DNA from 3 places in the Thalassobacillus sp. C254 genome. Region 1 is predicted to be linked to each of the others. Evidence: riboswitches for the same ligand, from Rfam matches in the RefSeq annotation. Region 1 holds a riboswitch; each other region holds the start of a gene.

Evidence for each region. Region 1 has a riboswitch for thiamine pyrophosphate ahead of thiE (thiamine phosphate synthase). Riboswitches for the same ligand answer to the same signal wherever they lie in the genome.
Region 2: linked by a shared signal. The riboswitch ahead of thiC (phosphomethylpyrimidine synthase ThiC) and the one ahead of thiE (thiamine phosphate synthase) in region 1 are both predicted to bind thiamine pyrophosphate.
Region 3: linked by a shared signal. The riboswitch ahead of JCM19033_RS28125 (M20/M25/M40 family metallo-hydrolase) and the one ahead of thiE (thiamine phosphate synthase) in region 1 are both predicted to bind thiamine pyrophosphate.

Annotation. Positions count from the first base shown of each region.
Region 1 covers NZ_BAXQ01000003.1:8,580-13,877, reverse strand. Annotated here, with positions in the region: gene JCM19033_RS04565 (ROK family glucokinase) at 1-653, shown strand, start outside; partial or broken gene aspA (aspartate ammonia-lyase) at 801-2,215, shown strand; TPP riboswitch at 2,395-2,503, shown strand; gene thiE (thiamine phosphate synthase) at 2,598-3,236, shown strand; gene thiS (sulfur carrier protein ThiS) at 3,233-3,430, shown strand; partial or broken gene JCM19033_RS04545 (thiazole synthase) at 3,436-4,217, shown strand; gene thiO (glycine oxidase ThiO) at 4,195-5,298, shown strand, end outside.
Region 2 covers NZ_BAXQ01000004.1:168,995-174,292, reverse strand. Annotated here, with positions in the region: gene JCM19033_RS06915 (GerAB/ArcD/ProY family transporter) at 1-201, opposite strand, end outside; gene JCM19033_RS06910 (spore germination protein) at 212-1,642, opposite strand; gene JCM19033_RS06905 (hypothetical protein) at 1,833-2,051, shown strand; TPP riboswitch at 2,157-2,272, shown strand; partial or broken gene thiC (phosphomethylpyrimidine synthase ThiC) at 2,450-4,189, shown strand; gene JCM19033_RS23260 (serine protease) at 4,211-4,381, shown strand; gene JCM19033_RS06895 (SbcC/MukB-like Walker B domain-containing protein) at 4,538-5,298, opposite strand, start outside.
Region 3 covers NZ_BAXQ01000008.1:10,603-15,900, reverse strand. Annotated here, with positions in the region: gene JCM19033_RS09470 (ABC transporter ATP-binding protein) at 1-741, opposite strand, end outside; gene tenA (thiaminase II) at 734-1,408, opposite strand; gene JCM19033_RS28135 (M20/M25/M40 family metallo-hydrolase) at 1,424-1,882, opposite strand; gene JCM19033_RS28130 (hypothetical protein) at 1,909-2,175, opposite strand; gene JCM19033_RS28125 (M20/M25/M40 family metallo-hydrolase) at 2,204-2,386, opposite strand; TPP riboswitch at 2,858-2,962, opposite strand; partial or broken gene JCM19033_RS09455 (DUF368 domain-containing protein) at 3,050-3,868, opposite strand; partial or broken gene JCM19033_RS28120 (siderophore ABC transporter substrate-binding protein) at 4,220-5,202, opposite strand.

The DNA.
Region 1 (5,298 bases):
TGGATAATGACGCTAACCTGGCAGCCGCAGGAGAATACTGGAAGGGAGCCGGCAGATCAGCAAAGGATATGATCTGTTTTACGATAGGCACTGGTGTAGGCGGCGGTGTGATCGTAGGGGGAAATATTGTACATGGCGTAGAAGGGATGGCTGGAGAAGTCGGGCATATTACGGTTGACCCTTTTAGAGGGAAAACCTGTAATTGTGGCAAGACTGGCTGCCTGGAAACAGTGGCGTCAGCTACGGGAATGGTAAGTTCAGTAATGGAGAAACGAGAAAATAAAGAGTATCCAACTTCCATTCTTCAAAGTACAAGCGAGGAGAAGCTGACGACAAAGGAAATCTTTGAGGCCGCTGCCAGGAAAGACCCCCTCGCTACGGCAGTTATTGAGGAAGCGGCGTTGTACATCGGCCTTGCGGCAGCCAATGCTTGTACATTGCTGAATCCAGAAAGAATTGTGATTGGCGGCGGAGTGTCGGCTGCCGGAGAGGCTCTCCTGTCACCTATACAAAAATACTTTCAACGTTATGCCTTGGAAAAAGTAGCAAAAGGCACAGAGTTTGTTATTGCAGAATTAGGAAATGATGCAGGAGTAACGGGAGCGGCTTGGCTTGCCGCTAAATCTTTAGGTATTCTTCCGGAGAATCATTAAAAATGAATCATGCAAATTAATTTGCATTCAGCCCGTGTTATGCCTTTACACGGGCTGAATATGCGGATAGCATAATTTGTTGGAGAAAGGGTATACATACCTATAATACGAATGAAACTTAGTTCATTTGAGAAGGAGCGTTATTGTATGACAGAATTCCGAATTGAAAAAGATTTTCTCGGGGAGAAAAAGGTGCCAAAAGATGCGTATTATGGGATTCAGACGATCCGCGCCAAAGAAAATTTTCCGATCACTGGCTATCCACCTCACCCAGAGCTTATTCGCGCGTTCGGTTATGTCAAAAAGGCTGCAGCGATGGCAAATAGAGATGTGGGCGTACTTAACAAAAAAATTGCCAAGGCTATCATCCAGGCAGCAGATGAAGTGATTGAAGGAGCGTATAATGATCAGTTTATTGTGGACGCCATTCAAGGAGGAGCCGGCACCTCCTTTAACATGAATACAAATGAAGTGATCGCCAACAGGGCAATTGAGTTGCTAGGAGGAGAAAAAGGGGATTATTTGAAGGTGAGTCCTAATACTCATGTTAATATGGCTCAGTCAACAAATGACACGTTCCCTACTGCCATTCATATTTCTTCCTTGCTTCTGTCCAAAGGGCTGACCCAGGCACTCTCGGATATTGTAGATACCATGAAACGAAAAGAGCAGGAATTTGATGAAGTCATTAAGATGGGAAGAACTCATCTTCAAGACGCAGTACCCATTAGGCTTGGACAGGAGTTCGGGGCTTATAGAAGAGTGCTGACGAGGGATTTGAACCGTATTAAAAAATCTGTGGACCATTTGTTTGAAATTAACATGGGGGCGACAGCTGTAGGAACAGGTTTAAATGCGAAGCCTGAGTACATTGAAAAAGTGGCAGAATATTTGGCTGACCTAACTGGTTTCCCTTTGTTCAGTGCAGAAGACCTTGTAGATGCCACGCAAAATACAGACGCCTATACAGAACTATCCGCAGCTCTTAAAGTGCATGCTATTAACCTATCAAAAATTGCAAACGATTTACGATTAATGAGTTCAGGTCCAAGAACAGGGTTTAATGAGATTAACCTTCCGCCAAGGCAGCCAGGTTCCTCTATTATGCCTGGAAAAGTTAACCCGGTCATGGCAGAGGTGGTTAATCAGATTGCGTTTCAAGTGATGGGGAATGACCATACAATATGCATGGCCTCAGAAGCAGGACAGCTTGAGTTAAATGTAATGGAACCTGTTTTAGTTTTTAACTTGCTTCAGTCTCTTTCCATTTTACAAAACGGACTAAATTCCTTCAGGCAGCTGGCTCTGGAGGATTTGACCGCCAATGTGGAACGAACGAAACACATGGTGGAGCACAGTGTCGGAATAATAACCGCTATTAATCCCCATGTAGGATATGAAACAGCCTCCAGAATTGCAAAAGAAGCTATTCAGACAGGAATGAGTGTAAGGCAAATTTGCTGGAAAGAGGAATTCTTACCGAAGAAGAGCTTGATGAAATACTCAATGCAAAAGAAATGACGAACCCAGGAATAGCTGGAGGGCGTTTTATCTTTGATTAATGCAAGGAGCTGGTCAGAAGGTCTTCTGACTGGTTTTTTGCGGTTTATTTTTGGAAGAACAGGGAGAATGCCATGAAAAAAGTATCAAAATATGTTCGTTGGATTGAGGGAAATGGGTTGTTATCTATTAAATTTATGGGATAATATTTATATTGTATTCTTTAAAATAATAGACCTTTATAGATGACTAGGGGTGCCGGACAGGAAGCCGGCTGAGAAAAAGGTGGTCCTTTTACCCTTGAACCTGATCTGGTTGATGCCAGCGTAGGAAAGTCGATGAGTAGGAAACTGACGTCATCCACTGCGCTGGGTGACGTTTTTTTATATGTTTTAAGATTCTCTTTCACAACAAAGGATTTAGCATCAGAAAGGAGGCGGAAGTATGAAGGACTTTCGCTTATATACGATAACTGGAGAAGAATTTCATAGCGGCCGTTCTATGCTTGAGGTAATGGAAGAAGCAGTAAAGGGCGGGTCAGATATTATTCAGCTTCGGGATAAATTCAGCAGCAAAAAAGAAGTGTTTGAAAAAGCCAAAAAGTTAAGGGAAATGACTGCCCGTTATGGGGCTGCCTTTATTGTAAACGACCATATTGATGTTGCTCTTGCAGCAGGAGCTGATGGTATTCATTTAGGCCAGGATGATCTTCCTTTATCAGAGGCAAGGAAAATTGTAGGCGAAGATATGATTATTGGAATTTCCACCCATGCGATTGAAGAAGCAAGAGAAGCAGAACGAAATGGGGCCGATTATATTGGGGTGGGGCCGGTTTTTGCCACGAAAAGCAAAGTGGACGTCATTGATCCAGTGACGACCTCTTATGTAAAGCAGGTAGCTGATGAAATTACTATCCCGTTTGTGGCGATTGGAGGCATTAAGCTTCATAACGTGGATCAGGTAATTGATGCTGGAGCAGACAGGATTTGCGCCATCAGTGAGATTGTCGGCAGTACAGATATTCAAGGAACATGCCAGGCCTTTTTAGATAAATTGGATGCAAAGAGGAGGATTGAAAAATGATCATTGAGGTGAACGGAGAAAAAAAGGACCTGCAAGTACAGACATTAATTGAGGTAGTTGAGCATTTTGATCTTCAGGATAAAATGATTGTCACCGAAGTTGAAGGAAAGATTATTGACCGTGATCAGTGGGACGTAACGGAAGTACAGCCTGGAATGAAAATAGAACTGGTTCACTTTGTAGGAGGAGGATGATCACCATGACGAAAAAGGATAAGTTAGTAATAGGAGATGTAGAGCTTTCTTCTCGCTTCTTCCTGGCACAGGCCGTTATCCGAATCCGTTTGTTCAAAATGAAGCAATACGTGAGAGTGGGACTGAAGTACTGACATTTGCTATCCGCCGTGTAAATCTGGAGGCCCCGGATGAGGATGCTATTCTACAGCATGTGGAAGGGAAAATCTTTCAGTACCTTCCCAATACTTCCGGTGCCAAAACGGCAGAAGAAGCGGTTAGAATTGCTCAGCTGGCAAAGGCTTCTGGCTTGAGCAGCTGGATTAAGGTTGAAATCAGTGCAAATGAAAAAACACTTTTACCTGACCCGATAGAAACACTAAAGGCTACCGAGCAGCTGGCTAAAGAAGGGTTTACTGTTCTTCCCTATACTTCAGATGACCCAGTACTTTGCAAACGTTTGGAAGAAGCAGGAGCAGCTGCTGTCATGCCGGGGGCTGCTCCAATAGGGACAGGACTGGGTGTGTTGAATCCTTATAACCTTTCCTTGATTATTGAAGAAGCGAACGTACCAATTATCGTCGATGCGGGGCTTGGCTCGGCCAAAGATGTAACAGAAGTTATGGAGCTTGGAGCAGATGGGGTGCTTATGAACACTCCTGTAGCTAAAGCCAAGGACCCTGTTCGGATGGCTGCTGCCATGAAGCACGCGATTGAGGCTGGCCGTCTTTCTTATGAAGCCGGAAGGATTCAGAAGAAACGGTATGCAACAGCAAGCAGTGGTTATGAAACCTTCATATCAAAATAGACAGAGGCTGATGAAGGCTGAGAAAGCAGGTGTACAGGGGATGAAGGAATCAATTATTATTCTTGGCGGAGGTGTAATTGGCCTGGCTGCTGCCTTTGAGTGCAGGCGGCGGGGCCATGACGTTACTCTTCTTGAAAAGGTGAGTTGCGGGGGACAAGCTTCTGGTGCAGCGGCAGGGATGCTGGCACCGTTTTCTGAAATTGAAGAAGACCCCGACGATTTTTTCAGGCTGGGTCTGAGAAGCTTAAGGCTTTATTCTCAATGGATTGAAGATGTAAAAAAGAACTCGGAAACAAACTTTGAGTTCAGTAATTCAGGCAGCCTTCATGTCGTATACCATGAGGCTGATTTATTGTCTCTTGAGTCGAGGCAGCGCTGGCAGGGTGAATTCGGAGTAGAGGCTGAAATAATAAAAGGAAGAGAGCTTTTTGACCTTGAGCCTAAACTGTCAAAAGACGTTATAGCAGCCATGCGTTACCCGGAAGAAAGTCATGTTTATGCACCAGGTTATGTAAAGGCTTTAGAAGAAGCATGCCGGAACCTTGGAGTAACTATTAAAGACCACTTGGAAGAAGTAACAGTCAAGGAATGGGAGTCGGCTGTTTTGCTTCAAGCAAAGAACGGAGAAACGTTTACGGCCGACAAACTCGTCATTTCTTCTGGTGCCTGGGCAAAAGAAATGGAAAATGTATTTCAGATGAATATACCCATTGTGCCGATTCGAGGACAGATTTGCGCCTATGAGATTAACAACGGCGAGGTACAGCACATTGTATACTCTCCTCAAGGCTATCTCGTCCCAAAAGAAAACGGATCATTAATTAACGGAGCCTCTGAGGACATTGCAGGTTTTAAAACTGAGGTAACGAAAAAAGGAATTGACCGTCTGGTTAAATGGAATAAAAATGTCTTTCCTTTTCTTGAGGGAAAAGAACCATTCCATTCCTGGGCCGGCCTTCGTCCTGCCACACAAGACGGCTATCCCCTGATTGGAAAGAAGAAAGAAGCCAGCCATATTATCTTTGCTGCAGGGCATTACCGAAATGGAATATTATTAAGCCCGGTGACAGCAGAAATCGTA
Region 2 (5,298 bases), on a different contig from region 1:
CTGTCTCTTATAAACGGCCCAAATGACAATCATTATTATAGCGGTAAATAACCCGCCTAACGGAATGGCCATCCACCCGTTCCATCCTGCTTCATCTGATACCGTATAGGCGAGGGAAAGAATATTCACACCGATTTGTGTTTGAATAATAATAAAAAACAGTTGAAAAGGAGTAATCTCGGAAGGTGATAACATTTTCATACTCGCTCCCTCATTTGCCCTGTCTCGTTTTATCAAGAGCCTGACTGCCAAAAGGTCTAGTGTTCATTTTCCATAACGGCCCGCGAATGACGCTATCCTTCAACTCACTGAATGATAAAGGGGCAAGCGGTGATAAATAGGGCGTACCAAAGGATCTTAACCCGCACATGTGGATCAAGATGAGAGTTAGGCCAAACACAATACCAATTAATCCAAAGGCAGCTGCAGCAAGCATTAAGGGAAAGCGAAGAACCCTCACTGACATACTCATTTCATTGTTTGGGACGACAAAAGAGGCAATGGCCGTAATTGCTACAACAATAATCATCACATTGGATACAAAGCCTGCATTAACCACCGCGTCTCCAATAACAAGTCCGCCTACGATGCCGATGGTCTGTCCCACCGGGCTGGGAAGCCTGATCCCCGCCTCCCGAATCAATTCTATGGTGATTTCCATGATAAAAGCTTCAATCAAGGGAGGGTATGGAATCTGGTCAATGGACTCCTTAATCATAAGCGTCATCCCTTCAGGTATCACTTCAAAGTGAAAGGAGACAATCGAAATGTAGAGAGCAGGCAAGGAAACAGAAATTAAAAAGCTTAACAAACGCAGCAAACGAAAAGACGTCCCCATCATCCAGCGGCTATTATAATCATCCGGAGATTGATAAAAAGCCCAAAAGGTAGTCGGACAGATCAAGGCGGTGGGACTTCCGTCGCTCATAACAGCCACTCTTCCCTCAAGAAGATTTCCAGTTACTCTGTCTATTCTTTCTGTGTTTAAAAATTGAGGAAACGGCGTAAAAGCTTCATCCTCAATAAACTCCTCAGTAAAACTGGGAGCATTAACGGCATCTGCTTTTATGGAAGTGATCCTGTCGGCCAGTTCAGTTAACAACTCCTCTTTGGCTAAACCATTAATATAGACTATCGCCACTTTAGTGCCGGTTCGTTCCCCAATTTTATAGAATTTCACAGTCAAATCCGGGTTTTTGATGACGACACGCAAAAGGTTTAAGTTTGTATCTAATGATTCTACAAATCCGGCGTGGGACCCACGAATAACCTGCTCGTTTACCGGTTCTTCCACATCTCGTTCAGGTGTCTGGCTTACATCAAATAAGAGGGCTTTGTCCTCCCCTTCTATGATCACTGCTCCGTAGCCCTCTGCAATTCTTGTAATAATATAAGATAAGTCTTTTGTTTGAGCCCATTCAGTTTTAGCTATCTTTGCTTTTACGTCTGCTATTTTAGTTTCTGGCTTAAGATGGTCAAGTACTTGCTTCTCAAATTCAACTCGTTTCACTCTTGTTTCAAGAAACATGACAGACAGTTCAGTATGAAAATAAGGCAAGGACAGGCACATCAAATCATCTGTATCATTCAGACCCTTTTTTACTATCTCTACCTGCTTATCTAACAGAGAAGCTTTTTTCAATTAAACACACCTCCCCCGTTTTTATTTACTTTGCACATATTGGCACAATTTATGTAAATAGCCATGAATATTCACTTTAAAGAAACCTTACTGTGTTTTAGAATGATCCCTTACTCTATTGCATTTTTAGGATTAATTATTTTTAAACCGGGGAAGTAGGTGGGTAAAAACACAGGGGAGGAATAGCCTCATGACTGATGCAACAGAAGTAATCCGTTTTGATTGTGTAGGAGACACTCATGAACCCCATATCGTGAAATGTAAAAATTGTAATAAAGAATTCCGTGCAGAAAAAATGGATCAACATGTCACCTGTTCTTCCTGCAGGCAGAAAGATACCTTGTCAAGCAAGGATTTTGAAGTAGTCGGTGTCGTACGAAAGGTTAAAAAAGAACTTACACCTCACTAAAAAAAGCAGTTCTATTTGACGATGCCTTTTTCACTGTTTTCAGAAATATGGAATTATTCCTTTCTTTTTCTGTCATCTCTCCTTATAATGAATAACAAATGGAATATTGCAAACTAGGGGTGTCTGCAAAGCGCAGGCTGAGAGAGAAACGCGATGAGGTTTCTTGACCCTTCGGACCTGATCTGGTTCATACCAGCGTGGGGAAGTTTAGATTGACAGCTAATGATTACCACTATCAACTTCTGCATACAAAGCCGGTCCCCTATTTTAGGAACCGGCTTTTTTGTGTTATCCCGCCTGTTTTCTCCTGATCTCGTCCTTTTCCATTAATTTTTAACAAGGAGAGATTTTTTATGACAACCCCATCATCTTCATTGCAAGAGCAGAATGTGTCTATCATGTCGAGCTTTACAGGCAGTAAAAAAGTCTACATTCAAGGTTCAAGAAAAGACATTCAAGTTCCAATGAGAGAAATCGGACTTTCCCCACTACTGGCACAGTCGGGGAAGAAAAAACAAACCTGTCCGTGTGTACGATACTAGCGGACCATACACAGACCCTTCCTATCAAGCTGATGTTACAGCGGGACTCACACCAATTCGCCACAATTGGATTAATGAACGAAAAGATACCGTAGAATACAAAGGCCGGAAATTGAAAGCCGAGGATAACGGCTATAAAGATATTTCCGATCCCCGCGCTGAGAAAGTTTTTCCCGGACTTACCCGAAATCCTCTAAAAGCTAAGGAAGGAAAAAATGTAACCCAGCTTCATTACGCTAAAAAAGGTATCATAACCCCTGAAATGGAATTTATCGCTATACGGGAACAGATGGATCCAGAATTTGTCCGAAAGGAAGTAGCCGAGGGAAGAGCTATTATTCCAGCAAATATTAACCACCCGGAAACAGAGCCCATGATTATCGGCAGAAACTTTCACGTCAAAATAAATGCTAATATAGGTAACTCTGCAGTGTCTTCTTCCATTAATAAGGAAGTTGAAAAAATGACCTGGGCCACCAAATGGGGAGCGGACACTATCATGGACTTATCAACTGGAAAGGATATACATACAACAAGAGAATGGATCATTCGAAACTCATGCGTTCCCGTCGGCACCGTTCCTCTTTATCAGGCACTCGAAAAAGTGGATGGAGTAGCTGAGAACCTTACCTGGGAGATTTACCGGGATACTCTTATTGAACAAGCTGAGCAGGGTGTGGATTATTTCACCATTCATGCAGGCGTTCTGCTTCGATACGTTCCCTTAACTGCCAGCCGCATGACAGGGATCGTATCACGAGGTGGTTCTATTATGGCTCAGTGGTGCTTGTCTCACCATAAAGAAAATTTCCTGTACACCCATTTTGAAGACATTTGTGAGATTATGAAAGCTTATGATATATCTTTTTCATTAGGTGATGGGCTTCGTCCAGGCTCAATAGCCGATGCTAATGATGAGGCCCAGTTTGCAGAACTGGAAACTCTTGGTGAACTAACGAAACTTGCCTGGAAGCATGAGGTTCAAGTAATGGTGGAAGGCCCGGGTCATGTACCTATGCACTTAATTAAAGAAAATATGGATAAACAGATTGCCCTTTGTGACGAAGCACCCTTTTACACTTTAGGGCCGCTGACTACTGATATTGCTCCAGGCTACGACCATATTACGTCTGCTATCGGGGCTGCTATGATCGGATGGTATGGAACGGCTATGCTTTGTTATGTAACTCCTAAAGAGCATTTAGGACTGCCAAATAAAGACGATGTCCGTGAAGGAGTCATTACTTACAAAATTGCAGCCCATGCAGCAGACCTTGCCAAAGGCCACCCAGGTGCCAGAAAAGGGATGATGCTCTTTCAAAAGCACGGTTTGAATTTCGCTGGAAAGATCAATTCAACCTCTCTCTTGACCCTGACCGTGCCCTTGAATATCATGATGAAACCCTGCCAGCTGAAGGTGCAAAAACTGCTCATTTTTGTTCCATGTGCGGCCCTAAATTTTGCAGTATGCGTATTTCCCATGATATTCGGCGTTATGCTTCTGAACATGACCTTGAAACTGCTGAAGCTGTAGAAAAAGGCCTGAAAGAGAAAGCAAACCAATTTAAAGAAACAGGCGGAAGCCTTTATCAGTAGGGAAGGGACAGGAGTGATTAAATGAACAAAGCAGAGGATATAAAGCGAGAGATTGCTCTGGTGCAAGGAAAGCTGACCAGGCTGGAAAATGCCTTAGCAGAAATCCAGGCAAGCTGCTTCCATCAGTATACTGATTATCAATACTATAAAAGATGTGCTCACTGTGGAAAAGTCGAGGTTCTTTATTATTAAAAAGCAAATCATTAGATAACAAAGCCAGACAGCCATCTGGCAATTGAAAGTGATTTTGCTGGTAAGATTTATTTTTCAACCTACACTAAATAAGAGGCGGATTGGATCCCCCTCTTATTTAGTACGTTATTTTGCAGATTTTACCTGGCGGTTACCTTACATGGATTCCAGAGAAACCGTACTGCCTTTACCGCCGGATTCAGCAGGTGTGACTGTAAGCTTTCTTGGAAGACGCTCTTTCAGTTCAGGCACATGGCTGATGACACCGACTGATAATTTATCAGCCTGAAGCTTTTCCAGAGCAGAAATGACTGTTTCAAGGAGCTCCTGATCCAAGGTTCCAAACCCTTCATCAAGAAAGAAAAACTCAAGAGGGTGTTCGCCCCTTAGCTGGATAGAAGCGGACAAAGAAAGTGCAAGAGCAAGTGACGTGAGGAATGTCTCCCCTCCTGAGAGAGTAGATACTGGTCGCTTAACCCCGCCATTGCTGTCATCTCTTATCACGAATCCTCCTGAAGAATCAACTTCAATAGCATACCTTCCTCTTGTTAATACATGAAGGCGCTCCGATGCTGCTTTGCTTACCTGCTCCAGCTGTTCTTCAGCAATAAATTCAACAAATGCCTTCCCTTTAAACACTTTTTCTAATTTCTGGTATTTCGAAAATGCTTCGCCCAGTTTTTCTATTTCCTTCTGGCACTCCTTATAACGCTTATGTTTCTCTGTAATATCACGGAACACTTCCTGGGCAGCGCCAGATTGTTCTCTAAGCTGGTCTACCAGGATCTTAGTTTGACTTACTTTTTCTTCTGTTTCCTCCAACTGTTCTTCACTTACTGTCCGATTGTCCAGCTGCTCTGTATACTCGTTAATCAAATGAAGAAACTGTTTTTCTTTTTCATAAAAGTCTTGAATGT
Region 3 (5,298 bases), on a different contig from region 1:
CTCCATAAAAACAGGGCTGCTTCTGCTTTCTTCTGTTCTTGGTCTGGGAAGAGTGACATCAATAGTCTCAAATTCTGTTTGTATTGGCGGAGGAGTGAGCATAAGAATTCGATCAGATAAAAAGATTGCTTCTTCCACATCATGAGTGATAAATATAATGGTCTTTTCCCACTTTTGCCACTGCAGTAAGAGCCACTCCTGCATCATAAAACGAGTCATAGAATCGAGTGCGCTGAAAGGCTCATCTAATAGAAGAATATCAGCTCCTCCAAGGATGGCCCGTAAAAAGGAGACTCTCTGCCTCATTCCGCCGGAGAGCTGCTGAGGATACACATTTTCTTTTCCTTCAAGGCCAAATTCCTTCATGTGAGAGAGCACCTGTTTCTTTGCTTCTTTTCTAGATACTCCTTGCAGCTCCATAGGCAGCACACCATTTTCCAAAACCGTCCTCCAGGGCAGCAGGAGATCCTGCTGCGGCATGTATCCTACTTTTCCCAGCCTGTTTTTTTCTTCTTTTTGAGAAATAGAGATGCTTCCGGTATCAGGCTGTTCCAGTCCTGTTGCCAGACGGAAAAAAGTAGATTTTCCAGAGCCGCTTGGACCGAGTATGCTTACAAATTCCTTTTCTTTGACGCTGACCGTAACGTTTTCAAAGATAGATAAGGAAGATGGAGGTTTTCCTTTGTAAGAAAAAGACACATTGGAAAAAGAAAGATGATCCCGTGCGGCTTGACTACTCATCTGCCGGCCACATCTCCTGGTTGTAGGCCATGTCCCAGAACATAAATTCAAATCGGGTTGTATTTAAGAAAATATCCTCAATCCGAGATAACTCATGTTCAGGTTTTCCTTCTGTTAAATCGTCAAGAAGATCAATGGTCCACTTCGCTAATTCCTGAAATTCATCGTCCGCATACATGCTGATCCAGTCACCGTAAAATTCATGCTCAGCGGCTCCCGGTATTTTGCTTAATTCTTTTCCAATCTCCGCATAGCTCCACATGCATGGAAGCAAGGCGGCCACTAACTCTGCCAGCCCTTCGTTCTGACCGACATGAAGCATGTAATGAGAATAAGAAAGTGTCATTGCAGCAGGCTCTGCGTTTTCCAGCTCTTCTTCAGAAATATCGAACTTCTTTGCATATTGACGGTGAAGACTCATTTCAGTATTCAGCGTTGAATCAAGAAGTTCAGCAAATTTCCCCATCGTTTTTAGATCGTTTGCTTTGACGGTGCCGATTGCAAAGAGTTTAGAGTAATCTATTAAATATAAATAATCCTGGATCATATAGTAGCGGAACTTTTCCTTATCAAGTGATCCGTTTCCCATTCCTTGCACAAAAGGGTGTTCATGATTCTTTTTCCAAATTGGCTGGACCTTTTCGTATAAGCGTTCACTAAATTTCATTTGCATTCATCCTTTCTATTTTTCTTTATGACACCACTCGTATATCAGAATAATCATGACCTTTGTAAATTGAACTATCTGTTCGATCTCAACAGATTCATTAACTGCATGGGCGTTATATAAGTCACCAGGACCATAAATAACAGTCGGAATGCCCGCATCCCCAAGCCAGCCCCCATCAGTTACGGTAGGCGACATCCCCGTTTGAGGGATGGTCTGAAAGATTCGCTGATGAGCCTGTTTCACCGCAGCCACTTCTTTGGATTCAGGGTCAATATCCAGTGAAGGGAAGATTTCCCCCCGGTCCTCAATCATCGACTTGCCACCCCAGCGAAAAAGCGGCGGATGCTCCCTCAGCCAAGGATCAGATTCGGCCACTTTTAATAAATGCTCTTCTACTTCTTTAGCAACCTGTTCATGATTCTCATCCGGGTAAAAATGAACCGTAATCCATAATCGGCACTCATCAGCCACAAAGGCGGCATGTCTTCCCCCTTCAATCACAGAGGGTTAATGGTTGTCATACCAGGGGGGAAACCAGGATAGGATTTTGTTACAGCCCAGTGCCGTTCAAGCTCCTGCAAGCCCTGGATGATTTTCGTCATTTTTTCAATGGCACTAGCTGCGTATAGACCGCCCCCTGCGTGAATCATATTCCGGCGAGTAGCATCGTGATAGGTTTGGGGGCTCTTTATTGTAACCCAGCCGGTAATCACTCCTCCCTGCCCTTGAATGTGAAGATCACTTGTATCCACAACCACTGCCAAATCAGCCTTATACCCCCTTTCACAGCATTCAAGTACCTGCTTCCCCTACTTCCTCACCAATTACCGATTGAAAAATCAGGTCGCCAGGCAAGCTGATTCCCTGCTCACGAAGAAGCTGTACGGCAAAAAGAGCTCCTCCCATTCCGCCTTTCATATCTGCTGTCCCTCTCCCGTATAACCGCCCGTCTTCTACAACAGGAGTAAAAGTCATGTTTCCATTGAGTTAGATCTTCCCCGACTTCAGCCACATCCATATGACCATTAATAATTAAACTGTTGGCTTTACCAGAATGGGTTCCTTTTAATGTCCCTACTACGTTCGGGTCGTCAGGAAACACATCCCACATGTCAACCTCAAACCCCAGGCTGTTTAACTTTGATGCTATGTAGTGCTGTGCCTCTTTTGTGTTGCGGGCAGGCGGACTGGGAGTTTGGAAACGTATAAGGTCACCTACCTGGTCAATTAATTCTTCTTTTCTCCTGTCTACCTGCTCTAAAATTTGCGTAATTGTTTCGTGCAACATCTTCACTCCTTCCTCTCTCATGAAAAGGTCTGCTCTTGACTGGACATTAGTAATTTCACCCATTAAAAAAACCACTCTAGGAAAAGAGTGGCCGCATATACGAAATAATATATACAAAGACTGCCAGGTACAGGGAGTAGTATACCTGTACTATCAGGCTTGTCTTAACGCCACTTCCCTCCGCTAGTATTACCTAGTTCAGGTGATAGGGTTTAGACCATACGGTCATTCTCAGCTTTTTCAAAGCACCCCTAGTGGTTTCTGTGTATTCTGTTTTTTATGCCTTACTATAAAAATACCATACTTTCCTTTAAAAGTTAGAGTATTCTTTAAAATTTTCCTTTTTAAATTTATGAAGCTCGTGTCACCTTTAACTGAGAAGCTTTTGCTTTTTCTCCGAGAGAACTGAGCTTAAGAGAACAAAATAAACCAGCGATAAAGGTTACAAGACTTATGAGGAAAAGAAACATACTTCCTTCTATTCCAGGAAAGACAACGAATATAGAGCCAGTGACCAGACCGGTCATTACTGCATATGTTCCTATCTTATAATTTCTGATCAGTTTCTTTATAATTTTGCTTGTAATGATTAAACCAAGAGCAATTCCTGCCCCTACGACAATAATGACAGGGATGTTAATCGTAGAAATGGCGTTAAGAACAGTCGGGTAAATTCCTATTAATAAAAAGACAAAAGAACCACTGACTCCAGGCAAGATCATTGCACTGCTTGCTGCCCATCCTCCGAAAAATAACAGAAGATAGTCCATTGCAGTTAAATTAGACATCACCGCAGACATTTCTTCATCCCTTATGAAGCTGTGGAAGCCACAATGGCTGCAGCTGCAAGCAGGAGAGCTATGTGTTTTCCTTTAAAGGTCTTTTTATAATCAACTTCTTTTAAAAGAAAAGGAATGATCCCTATAATCAACCCAAGAAAAAAGAAAAAACGTTGGCTGAGGGTAATCAGCCAGGAGCCATTCAATGAGTCGGCTCATAGAAAGCAATGCAAGCACCACACCTGTTCCTAAAGGAATTAAAAACATGAGATGCTTCTTCCACTCCCTGGAAAATATCCCGTCTATTGCGGCTATTAAACGATAATAGACTCCCACGAGCAAAGCGATCGTACCCCCGCTTACTCCCGGGATCAAGTCACTTATGCCCATTAGTACACCGGGCACGATATTCCGCCAATTTAACACTGTACATTCTCCTTCTGTAAAACTACTTTCATAGTTGAGTGATTGAGTGTAATATCACTCAAAAATACGCTGCTCTTTATTTTAGCACTAACTTTCCCCGCTTCCTATGTCTTTATCACGAATTTTCATCTCTGGTGCCTGGCACCCTTTGCTACTGTAATATTTCAAACCGCTGCACTACCTGATTCTCCAGCATTTTCCTGACTCATTTGTTACAACAGCCTCAGGGTGCCAGGCACCCCTGAAAGAAAAAAAGCCGGCTCAATTTTCATTGGGCCGACCTTTTCCTTTATTCTAGCATTTGTGCTGCTTCATTTACCATTCCTGAACAGACGTAAGACCGCCGCCGGAAAGATACCAGAATTCTGGATCTAAATAAAGGATTTTATCATTTTTGTATGCTTCTGTTGTTTGAACAAGCTCATTTTCAATGACATTTGTTAGAGATGATTCATCTCCATCACCAACAGCTGCTCCTCTATCAATCACAAACATATAATCTGGGTTGTTTTCTGAAATATACTCATAAGAAATACTTTGTCCATGAGTGGATGATTCGATATTTTCATCTACTGGCTCAAATCCAAAGTTATCGTGAATCATTCCATAACGAGAGGATGGTCCGTATGCACTTACGCTTCCTTCATTGGCCAGTACCACAAGTGATTTCCCGTCATCAGCTGTTGCCTCTTCATTCAACGCCTCAATAGATTGATGGACTTCAGCCAAAGCTTCCTCTGCTTCTGCTTCTTTTTCAAAGATTTCAGCCAGCACTTCAACATTTTCTTCGAACGATTCTACATACCTGCCAGTATCTACACCTGAATAGATAGTTGGAGCAATTGAAGAAAATTCATCATAATTGTCTGATTGACGGCCGGAAATAATGATAAGCTCCGGATCAAGGGCATGAACAGTTTCAAAATCTGCTTCTACTAGTGTCCCTACGTTTTCATACTCTTCTCCAGCATACTCAGAAAGGTACTCAGGAACCTTGCCCCCTTGAGGATCCCAGTAATGCCTTCCACACCTAACGTGTCCAACGTATCAAGCACACCAAAGTCAAAGACAACAACTGATTCAGGGTTCTTTGGCACAACAGTTTCACCGAGCTCATGGGTTACAGTGATTTCAGAAGCTTCCTCTGCTTCTGCTTTTTCATTTTCTTCTGCTGCCTCTTCCTCTGCTTCTCCTTCGTCCACAGCTCCCGATGCTTCCTCAGATTCTCCGTCAGTTCCGCACGCTGCTAATACAAGCAATAGCAAAGCGGTTAACAAAAATAAGGATAATTTCTTCATCTCTCTCCTACACCTCTTCTAAGTAAAATTTATCAGCCTATGATATAAGGTAAAACCAACCATGTCTGCAGCTTGCCCTTTAGATGCCTCTCGCCT